Regions from separate parts of the Pseudoxanthobacter sp. M-2 genome, predicted to be linked through region 1. Evidence: riboswitches for the same ligand, from Rfam matches in the RefSeq annotation. Region 1 holds a riboswitch; each other region holds the start of a gene.
What was found. A riboswitch is a leader RNA that binds a small molecule or an ion and turns the genes downstream of it on or off. The one in region 1 is predicted to bind cobalamin.
Positions count from the first base shown of each region.

Region 2: it holds a riboswitch for cobalamin, as region 1 does, so the genes downstream of both, RUR49_RS14390 (BLUF domain-containing protein) here and RUR49_RS00915 (CbtB domain-containing protein) in region 1, are expected to answer to the same signal.
Region 3: it holds a riboswitch for cobalamin, as region 1 does, so the genes downstream of both, RUR49_RS13990 (copper chaperone PCu(A)C) here and RUR49_RS00915 (CbtB domain-containing protein) in region 1, are expected to answer to the same signal.

Region 1 is NZ_JAWDIR010000001.1:184,214-187,790, reverse strand. It holds gene RUR49_RS00925 (precorrin-8X methylmutase) at 37-675, opposite strand; gene cobO (cob(I)yrinic acid a,c-diamide adenosyltransferase) at 834-1,451, opposite strand; cobalamin riboswitch at 1,500-1,713, shown strand; gene RUR49_RS00915 (CbtB domain-containing protein) at 1,746-1,931, shown strand; gene RUR49_RS00910 (CbtA family protein) at 1,939-2,670, shown strand; gene RUR49_RS00905 (DUF1636 domain-containing protein) at 2,733-3,164, shown strand; gene cobW (cobalamin biosynthesis protein CobW) at 3,161-3,577, shown strand, end outside.
Region 2 is NZ_JAWDIR010000022.1:592,774-596,350, forward strand. It holds gene RUR49_RS14380 (TetR/AcrR family transcriptional regulator) at 1-210, shown strand, start outside; gene RUR49_RS14385 (DUF6894 family protein) at 554-805, shown strand; gene RUR49_RS14390 (BLUF domain-containing protein) at 905-2,146, opposite strand; cobalamin riboswitch at 2,253-2,471, opposite strand; gene RUR49_RS14395 (methyl-accepting chemotaxis protein) at 2,847-3,577, shown strand, end outside.
Region 3 is NZ_JAWDIR010000022.1:505,686-509,262, reverse strand. It holds gene RUR49_RS14000 (UxaA family hydrolase) at 1-6, shown strand, start outside; gene RUR49_RS13995 (UxaA family hydrolase) at 18-1,196, shown strand; cobalamin riboswitch at 1,362-1,548, shown strand; gene RUR49_RS13990 (copper chaperone PCu(A)C) at 1,584-2,087, shown strand; gene RUR49_RS13985 (hypothetical protein) at 2,508-3,392, shown strand; gene RUR49_RS13980 (hypothetical protein) at 3,458-3,577, shown strand, end outside; gene RUR49_RS13975 (metal ABC transporter ATP-binding protein) at 3,577-3,577, shown strand, end outside.

The sequences.
Region 1 (3,577 bases):
CGTTGGGCCGGATCGCTGCCCCGGCTTCCGGCTCGCTCACAGCCCCGGCCTCGCAAGCGCGTTGACGGCGGCCGCCGTCATCGCGCTGCCGCCGAGCCGGCCGCGCACGACGATCCACGGCACGCCGGCCGCGTGCTCGGTCAGCGCCTCCTTCGATTCGGCCGCGCCGACGAAGCCGACGGGAATGCCGAGGATGGCGGCCGGGCGCGGCGCGCCGGCGTCGAGGCGCTCGAGCAGGCGGAAGAGGGCGGTCGGGGCGTTGCCGATCGCCACCACGGCGCCGGCCATGTGCTCGTCCCAGAGGTCCACCGCCGCCGCCGAGCGCGTCGTGCCCATCTCGGCCGCGAGGCCGGGCGTGCGCGGGTCGTTGAGGGTGCAGATCACGGCGTTGTCGACCGGCAGCCGCGCCCGCGTCACACCGCGCGCCACCATCTCGGCGTCGCACAGGATCGGCGCGCCGGCTGCGAGCGCCGCCCGCGCCGCCGCCACCACGCCGGGCGAGAACGCGATCACGGACGCCGCCTCCACCGCGCCGCAAGCGTGGATCATCCGCACCGCCACGTCGGCCTCCTCCTCAGAGAAGGCCGACAGGTCCGCCTCGGCCCGGATGATCGCGAACGAGCGCTCGTAGATGCCGGTGCCGTCGCGGACATAGTCGTAGCGGGGTGCCGTCATCGCGCCACCGATCCCGCCGGCCGGAGCTGATCTTCGCCTCGCCGCACCACCGCACTCCCCGCTCGCCGCGTCAGGCCGCGGCGCCGTCGTTCCGCCCGTTGTCTCCGCCGCCGCATCGCGCCGGTCAAGTGCGCGCGACGCGAACGGGGGGCCGGCGCTCAGACCTCCACCCCCTCCTGCGCCTTCACGCCGGCGGCAAAGTGGTGCTTGGTCGCCGCCATCTCGGTGACGCAGTCGGCGGCGGCGACGAGCTCCGGCTTGGCGTTGCGGCCAGTGACGACGACGTGCAGGCCCGCGCGCCGCCCGGCCAGCCGCGCCACCACCGCCTCCAGCGGCAGATAGTTGTAGCGAAGCGCAATGTTGAGCTCGTCGAGCACGACGAGGCCGAAGGACGGGTCGTCGAGGAAGGCCTCGGCCTGCGCCCACGCCTTTTCGGCGGCGGCGATGTCGCGGGCGAGGTCCTGCGTCTCCCAGGTGAAGCCCTCGCCCATCGAACGCCACACCACCCGGTCGCCGAACGTCTCGAGGGCGGCGCGCTCGCCACTGTCCCAGGCGCCCTTGATGAACTGCACCACCGCCACCCGCCGGCCGCGCCCGAGCATGCGCAGCGCCAGCCCGAAGGCGGCCGTCGACTTGCCCTTGCCGGGGCCGGTGGTGACGATCAGGAGGCCCTTCTCGACCGTCTTCCCCGCCACCTCGGCGTCCTGCACCGCCTTGCGCTTTTCCGCCTTCGCCTTGTGGCGCGCCGCCTCCGCCTCGTCGATGTCCCGGGTCATGAGTCCTCTCCGGCCCGGCCGACTCGATTGACGGCCGGCGTCCCCGTCCTGTACCAAATCCTCGACGGTCCTTCCCTGTTCGGAAGGTGAAAAGGGAACGCGGTGCGGCTTTCTTCGAGAGGAGAGCGCCAAATCCGCGGCTGCCCCCGCAACTGTGAGCGGCGAGCCCGCGTCGAAGGCCACTGGAACCGTCGGTTCTGGGAAGGCGGCGCCGGGCGGTGACCCGTGAGCCAGGAGACCTGCCGTCAGACCTTTACTCGTTGCGCCGCCGGTGGGGCGGCGACGGAGGATGACATGACGGAATTTTCGAAAGAACTCGCCGCCACCCGGCCACAAGCCCGCTCCGAGGCCCTGATCGCGGCTGCGATCGCCTTTGCGATCGGCGCGTTCATGGTCTTCGGCGTGGGCTTCGCCCATTCCGATGCGCTGCACAACGCCGCGCACGACACCCGGCATACGCTCGCCTTCCCCTGCCACTGAGCGGGCCATGCTCGGACGTATCCTGTCGGTCGGCTTGCTGGCCGGCCTTGCCGTGGGACTTGCGATCGCGGTCCTGCAGCACTTCTCCGTCACCCCCCTGATTCTCCACGCCGAGAGCTTCGAGCACGCCGGCGAGGCCGCCCATTCCGGCGTCCTGCACGATTTCGGCGACGCCAAGCTGATGCTCGCCCACTCCGTCGCCGAGCACGCCGACGGCGAGGAGGGCTGGGCGCCCGAGGACGGCCTCGAGCGGACGGCGTTCACGGCGCTCGCGACCCTTCTCGCCGGCGTCGGCTTCGCGCTGATGCTGACGGCGGCAATGGTCGCCTCGGGGGAGACGATCTCCGAGCGCACGGGCCTCGCCTGGGGCGCGGCCGCCTTCGTGGCGGTGGTGCTGGCACCGGCCTTCGGGCTGCCGCCGGAGCTGCCGGCCTCCGCCGCCGCCGGCCTCGACGCCCGCCAGCTCTGGTGGGTCGTCACCGTGGCGATGACGGCCGTTGCGCTGTTCCTGTTCCTCAAGGTCGACCGGCCTTGGGCGAAGCCGCTCGCCGTCGTGCTGGCGCTCGCGCCGCAGATCGTCGGCGCGCCGCAGCCGGCAGAGTTCACCTCGGCCGTTCCGGCGGAGCTGCAGGGCGAGTTCGCCGCCCGCTCGATCGTGCTCTCCGGCCTGTTCTGGCTCGCCATCGGCTGGGCCGTCGGCGCGCTCTGGCCGCGGTTCGCCGCGAGGACGGCACCCTGAGCGCGCTCGTCGAGGCCCCGTCGCCGGCGCAAGCCGGGGACGAGGCATCGGCGGGGCCCGCGGTGACGGCGCCTGCTGAGGCGGGGCCGCTGCAGGCCTCGGTGTTCGTCTGCGTCAGTTGCCGCCGGCCGCGCGCCGAGGGCGAGACCGCCGGCGACCCGGCGATGCCCCACGTCGAGCCGGGCCGCAGCTTCGCCACCGCGCTCGCCGGGGCGCTCGCCGAGGAACCCGGCATCGCCGTCGTGCCGGTCGAGTGCCTCGCCGTCTGCCGGCGCGCCTGCACCGTCGCCTTCGTGGCCCCGGAGAAGTGGACCTACATCGTCGGCGACGTCGAGGGCGAGGCCCACGTCGCCGAGATCGCCACCGCCGCGCGCGCCTACGCGGCGAGCGAGACCGGCATCCTGCGCTGGGCCGACCGCCCGCCCGCCTTCAAGAAGGGCGTTGTCGCGCGCGTGCCGCCCACCGCCTTCAGACCCGAAAGGGCTCCGACATGAGCTTTGACACCCCCGCCTCCGCCCGCCCCGCCGACGCCCCGCTCGCCAAGGTGCCGTGCACGATCGTCACCGGCTTCCTCGGCGCCGGCAAGACCACCCTGATCCGCCACGTGCTGGAGACGGCGAACGGCCGGCGGCTGGCCGTCATGGTCAACGAGTTCGGCGATCTCGGCGTCGACGGCTCGATCCTGAAGGGCTGCGGCATCGAGAGCTGCCCGGAGGAGAACATCGTCGAGCTCGCCAACGGCTGCCTCTGCTGCACCGTCGCGGACGACTTCGTGCCGGCGCTCGACGCCATCCTCGCCCGCTCGCCAGCGGTCGACCACATTCTCATCGAGACGTCGGGCCTCGCGCTGCCAAAGCCGCTGGTGCAGGCCTTCAACTGGCCGGCGATCAAGAGCCGCGTCACCGTC
Region 2 (3,577 bases), on a different contig from region 1:
CACCTCCGCGAGATGCTGCACGCCACGGGAGCGCCGATCGCCAAAGGCCGCATGGCGTCGGTCGTCTCGGCCCTGATCGAGGTCGGAGACGCGCTGCTGCCCTGGGCCGGCGCGGACGAGACGCGGCTGAGCGAGGTGAAGATCCTTCTCCTCGCCTATCTGACGGCGTCCCCCGACGAGGCCGTCACGCCGCCCGGCCCGTCCGGATAGTCGGGCCCGGGGCTCGGTCGACGCCCTCGCCCTGCCGCGCACCGTGGCGGTGTCGCTCGGGTTCCCGGCACAAGGCCGGCAATGACGAAGGAGAGTGGAGACCAGCAGGGCACGTGTAACGGGCGGCAGAGCCACGCGCGCCCCCTGCCCTGCCCTGCCCCCCAGTGCACGATCTTCGACGCCCGGCGAGACGGCGGCGGCGGGCGTGATGACCGGGCGAGGCAGAGCCGAGGGGACCTTCAGGTGAAGCAATCGCTGCGAGCGTCGACTGATGCAGAGCGCGGGTCGGTGCCGCCGGGAAACTTTCGGCGCCGGTGGCGTTCTGTGGCCAGAGGAGGCGCCGTTGCCGTTCTACAATTTCCAGGTCCGCACCCCGACCCATGTCATGCTCACGCAGGGCGCCGAGCTGCCGGACAGCACGGCCGCGCGCGTCGAGGCCGCCAAGCGCATCGGCGAACTTCTGACCGAGCACGCGCACCAGCTCTGGGTCGACGAGGACTGGCAGATCGACGTGACCGATCAGCGGGGCCTCATCCTCTACGTGATCTACGTGACCGCGAACCGGTCGCCGGCGACCACCGCACGCGGGCGCTAGAGCGCCCGGTGGCAGAGGCATCAGCCGCCAGGCGGCTGCCTTCATGAAACTGAGATCGGAAGGCCGCCTGCAGCGGTGCCGGCGACCGTCCCCTCCCCCTCAGTGCACGATCTTCCAGCCCGGCGAGACGGCGGCGGCCAGCGTGATGACCGGGGGCGGGGCGACGAGGGTGGTCGGGGTGCTGGAGCGGCGCATCGAGAAGGTGGCGCGGCGGTACATCGCGTAGCTCACCTCGTCCACCGCCTCGATCGCCGAGGAGACGCCGATGTCGGCGCCGACGGTGACGGCCGCCATCTGGGCATGGTGGAGGAAGGCCCGCCCGCCGACGCCGACGACGAGATCGGGATTGCGGGAGGCGGCGCGCACGGCGCGGATCGTCTCGGCCATGCGCGGCAGCCACTCCTCGCGGCCGTAGACGTCGCTCAGCGAAAGCGTGATCGCGTCGAACCAGGTGCCCTCCGCCAGCGCCGACAGCTCGGCATCGGTGTTCGGGAACTCCACCGAGACGTTCCAGCCGGCGTCCCAGAAGCACTCGCCGACGAGGGCGGAGCCGAGGATGTGGTGCTCGCCCGGCTGCGGGGTGACGAGAACGCGGCACGCCTTCGCCTGGAAGGGGACGGGATGGGGCAGCACCAGCGGGCGGACGGCGCTCTGCAGAAGGGTGAGAGCGAGCGTCACGTCGACATCGCGGCAGCGGTCCTCGCGCCACCAGTCGCCGAGGAGGCGGACGGCCGGCTCGAGCAGGCTGCCGAACAGGGAGCGCACCGGGCTGCCCGGCACGAGGCGGCCGGCGAGCAGGGCGTCCACCGCGGCACGGTCGCCCGCGACGGCGAAGTGTGCGAGCGCCGCGGCGTCCTCCGTGCGGGCGCGCTGCTCGGCGATGCCACCCGGATCGGCCGCCGCATCGGCGTGGCGGAACCACTGCATGTCCCAGCCGGCGAACAGGCGCGCTGGCGCCGCCCGCGCACCGAGGAGCTCGACCTCGGCGTGGCGGCCGTCGCAACGGATGGAATGCCAGACCTCGGCGACGCCCTTGTCCGGCCCCTCGAGCCACTGGTAGTAGCGCCCGCCGGTGAAATGCAGCATGCCGGTGACGCCCAGCGCGCGGTTGCGCGTGCGGGCATCGAGAAGCAGCTGCTGGATCTCGTCCTCGCCCGGAACGTCGCGGGCGCGGCTGCGATAGGACAGCGTCGTCAGGGCCGGATCGACGAGCGGGCGGGCCAGAGCGACACGGGACGGCTCGAGGCGGGACGGCTCGCGGAGACCGGGTTCACGGCGGCCAGCATCCGACAGGTCCGCGACGTCGTCCGCCGGTGAGATGTCGCGCGCCAGGCCAGCCATCCGATCCTCCCAAACGATTTTTTATCGGGAGTGATCGAGGCACGCCCCCGGACCGGCAGCCGGAACGGGCACACCAGGCCGAGGCGTTCCGCCGGTGCACCCCGCCCGCGAACGTCCAGACCCCGGCAGGTCTCCTGGCTCACGGACGGTCGCGGCGGAAGGCCGTGGTGACGGGGCGGACCCCGGCGGTGGCGTTCCAGGCGAGACGGCTCTCCGCTCACAGGTGCGGGAACAGCTCCGGCGTTGCTGGCGACCAGCGCACCGGATTCCCTCTTAGCCTCAGAGATTTCGTCTATCCGCGAGGACCGAAGCTCCCCATCGTTGCACACCGGCACAAAGTGTCAAGGCGCGTTGACGGTCGCCGCACAGCCCAGTTCTTCCGCCCGCGCGGCTGGCCGCGGACGGCCCGCCCACCGGGCGCCGCCGTCGGCCTTGGTCGCGCACGCTCCCGGCCTGCCGGCGTCACCGCCCGGGCAGCACACCTTGTCCACGACGGAGCAGGTCGGGCGGCTCCGAGGGGAGATGCAGGACCCGGCCGCAAGCCTCGCGCAAGCGTCGGCTGATCGTCTGACCGGCCGCGATGGCCCGTTCGGCCGACGCTCCACGACCCATCCAGTCGCTCACAACCGGCCCCCCTGTCGCGGCGCACGCCCGATGCGGGGACCTCCTATCAGCCGTGCACACCCGCCCAGAGATCATCATGACCATTCGCTCGAAGTTGTCGCTTTCGCTCGGCCTGATGCTCGTCGCCCTCGTGGCGATCGCCGCCTCGGGGTTCTACGCCGCCCGCACCGCCCAGAAGGGGCTGGTGACGGTCTATGCCGACCGCGTCGTGCCGCTGGCCGACCTCAAGGCGATCGCCGATGCCTATGCCGTGAACATCGTCGACGCGGCCCACAAGGTGCGCAACGGCAACATCGGCAGCGAAGCGGGCATCGCCGCCATCGACGCGGCCCGCAGCGACATCGAGCGCCTGTGGGCCGCCTACGAACTGACCTACATGGACGCCGACGAGCGGGCGCTCGCCGACCGGGCCAAAGGGTTGAAGACGATCGCCTCCGCCGAGGTGGAGGCGCTCGTCGCCATCCTGCGCAGCAACGACACGGCCGCCCTCGACGCGTTCGTGATCGACCGCCTCTACCCGGCGATCGACCCGATCTCCGAGGCGATCAGCGCGTTGATCGGCCTGCAGGTGTCGGTGTCGAAGCAGGTCTACGACACCGTCGAGCGGGCCTACGAACTCGCCACGGCCGTGATGGTCGCCACCATCGCACTCGGGCTCGGGGCGCTCGCCTTCTCGCTGTGGACGGCGTTCGCCGGCGTCATCGGTCCGATCGGGCGCATGACGGACGCGATGCTCAGGCTGTCGCGCCGGGAGGCGGGGGTGGTGGTGCCCGAGCTCGGGCGTACCGACGAGGTCGGCGCGATGGC
Region 3 (3,577 bases), on a different contig from region 1:
TGGTGAGGAGAACGGCCATGGCCGACTACGGCAATCTGACGTTCCAGGGCTGGCGCCGCGAGAACGGGCGCGTCGGCGTCCGCAACCACGTGATCCTGCTCCCCCTCGACGACCTGTCGAACGCCGCCTGCGAGGCGGTGGCCAACAACATCAAGGGGACGATGGCCCTGCCGCACGCCTACGGGCGTCTGCAGTTCGGCGCCGACCTCGATCTGCACTTCCGCACCCTCATCGGCACCGGCTCGAACCCGAACGTCGCCGCCGTCATCGTCATCGGCATCGAGCCGAACTGGACGAACCGCGTCGTCGAGGGCATCGCCAAGACCGGCAAGCCGGTGTCGGGCTTCTGGATCGAGCAGCACGGCGACATCGCCACCATCGCCTCGGCCTCCTACCGCGCGAAGGAATACGTGCAGTGGGCGTCCGAGCTGCAGCGCGAGGAGTGCCCGATCGCCGACCTGTGGGTGTCGACGAAGTGCGGCGAGTCCGACACGACGACCGGCCTCGCCTCGTGCCCGACGGTCGGCAACATGTACGACAAGCTGATCCCGCACGGCATCTACGGCGTCTTCGGCGAGACCTCCGAGATCACCGGTGCCGAGCATCTCTGCAAGAAGCGGGCGGCGTCGCCCGAGATCGCGGAGAAGTGGTACAAGATGTGGAAGTCCTACCAGGACGACGTCATCGAGGCCCATAAGACCGATGACCTGTCGGACTCGCAGCCGACCAAGGGCAACATCGAGGGTGGCCTGACCACCATCGAGGAGAAGGCGCTCGGCAACCTCGAGAAGATCGGCCGCACCTGCACCTATCTCGACGCCCTCGGCCCGGCGGAAGAGCCGGCGAAGGGCCCGGGCCTCTATTTCATGGACACGTCGTCGGCGGCTGCCGAATGCGTGACCCTGATGGGCGCCGCGGGCTACGTCGTCCACACCTTCCCGACCGGCCAGGGCAACGTCATCGGCAACCCGATCGTGCCGGTGGTGAAGATCACCGGCAACCCGCGCACGATCCGCACGATGCCCGAGCACATGGACGTCGACGTCTCCGGCATCCTGCGCCGGGAACTGACGATCGAGGCGGCCGGCGACAAGCTGATCGACATGGTCATCCGCACGGCGAATGGCCGCCTCACCGCCGCGGAGGCCCTCGGCCACCGCGAGTTCGTGATGACCAAGCTCTATCGCAGCGCCTGATCTGCGCAGCGCCTGATTTGCGGGGGCGGGGAGGGGACCGGCGGGAGCCGCCCCTCCCTTTCTCACGAGCTTCGAGACCGACGGCCGGCGGGGCGACCCGCCGGCCGTTTTTATGTCAGAGCAGGCAAAAGTGCCTGGCATTGTCGCCACCAGGCGAGCGGTTGTAGGCTCTGGGGGCGTGGCGGTCCCCGGATTCGGGGCCAAGAGGGAAGCCGGTGAGAGTCCGGCGCTGTTCCCGCAACTGTCAGCGGTGAGCCCGTCCAGAGCCACTGGGCCGCAAGGCCCGGGAAGGCTGGACACCGAGGGCGATGACCCGCGAGCCAGGAGACCTGCCGTCACGCACGTGCAACCCGAAAGGGGGCGGGAGTGCCCCCGCAAGGAGTGACCATGCGTGTCCTGAAGTCGGCGGCGCTCGCCGCTTTGCTGTTTGCCGTGCCCGCCCTCGCCCACCACGACGGCGAGATCTTCTCCGCCGGGGCGCTGCAGGTGAGCCACCTGTGGACCGAGGAAGTGGGCAAGACCGCCGACGCGGTGCCGGTCTACCTGACCATCCGCAACACCGGCACCGAAGCCGACCGCCTCGTCGGCGTGAAGACGACGTTCTCCGACGCCGGCAAGTTCGAGGCGCCGGTGCTTGGCGCCGATGGCGCGCTGTCGGTGCGCGAGATCCCGGCGGTGGAGATCGCCGCCGGCCAGACGCTGACCTTCCAGCGCGGCGGCATCACCCTCGTGCTCGACAACGTTCAGCGTCCTCTCGAGGGAGGCCAGCACTTCGACATGGTGCTGGAGTTCGCCAAGGCCGGGACGGTCGAAGTCGAGGTCGAGATCGAGGAGCCGCACGGCCACGAGGGCGACCACGATCATGCCGAAGAGGCCAAGCCGGCAACCTGACGACCCGCGGGCGACGCCCCGCGCCTGAAGGTCCGCGCCGTCGGCTCAGATCGGCGGGGCGCTCTCTCGCCGTGGCGGGAGCGCCCCGCCCGTCGTGATCATCGACTCGCCCCACCCAGCACGATGCGCCGGCCGCAGAACGGCGCATCGTCGCACTGCGACCAGGGCGGGAGCGGGACGACTGATCGCCCACCCGTGAGATGCCGCCGGAATCCCCGCCCGTCGGCGCGCGGAGTGGCCCCGGTCCCTGCCAGAAAACACCGGCACGCAGGGCCGCAGTCATCCCCCGGAACCGCGTCCGCCAATCTTGCGCCCCGCTCCTCCGCCTGCTACGCGATGTTATGTTATAACGTTGCAATCAGTGAGGCGGTGGTGGTCAGTTCGGTGTCGGTTCGGTGGTTCGCAGGCCTGGGGCCTTGCGTGCGGATGATGGCGGCGGCGGTCGCTCTGGCGGCGGTCGGGGGTCCCGCGGCGGCGGACGACCTTTCCGGCACCCTCGCCTTCGTCTCCGACCGCAGCGGCCAGGACGAGATCTACATCCGCGATCTCGCCAGCGGTGTCGAGCGCCGCGTCACCGAGAACGCAGGGCCGGACCGGGCGCCGTCATGGTCGCCGGACGGGCGCTGGATCGCCTTCAACAGCCGCCGGCCGCCGCACGAGGACCCGGAAATCTACATCATCCGGCCGGACAAGCTGAAGGTGCGCCGGCTGACCCGCAACCCGGCCGAGGACCAGCGGCCGGCCTTCACGGCCGACGGCAAGACCATCGTCTTCCAGCGCGGCGACTTCACCGCCGGCTTCGGCCTCTGGAGCGTCCGCGTCGACGACCGCACCGAGACGCAGCTGACCAAGCCGGACCGCGCCGGCTCCTTCGATGTGGCGCCTGATCCGTCGCCCATCAACGGCACCATCGTGCTGCAGACCAATCGCCGCGTCGGGTCGCTGTTCCCGTTCCGCCTCGCCCGCCTCGCCGAGGGCCGCAGGCAGCCCCACGACTTCGGCCCGGCGGCGCCGGCGAGCATCGACGGGCCGCGCTGGTCGCCGGACGGCCGGCAGATCGCCTTCGCCGCGGGCGGTGACCTCTACGTCTTCACGCCGTCCTCGAACCGCCTGAAGCGGGCGACGCGCGGCAAGGCCTCGGACCTGTCGCCCGACTGGTCGCCGGACGGCGCCATGCTGGTCTTCCAGTCCGACCGCCGCGTCGCCACCGGTGGCATCCACGTCGTCGATCTCGACAGCGGCGCAGTGCGCTTCGTCGGCGAGGGCCGCACCCCGGTGTGGACCGGGCGGATCCACGCCGAATGAGCAGCCGAGCAAGCGGCGCTTCCCGCCGCCGGGCGCCGGCCGGCCCCGTCGACCGGATCCTCGCCATGAGCACCTCCGCCCTGATCGCCTCCTCCGTCTGGAGCCGGCTCCTCCTCGCCGTCGGTCTCAATGCCGTCGTCTGGCTCGCCGTCGCCTGGGCGCTCGACTGGTTCGGAGTGGTGGCA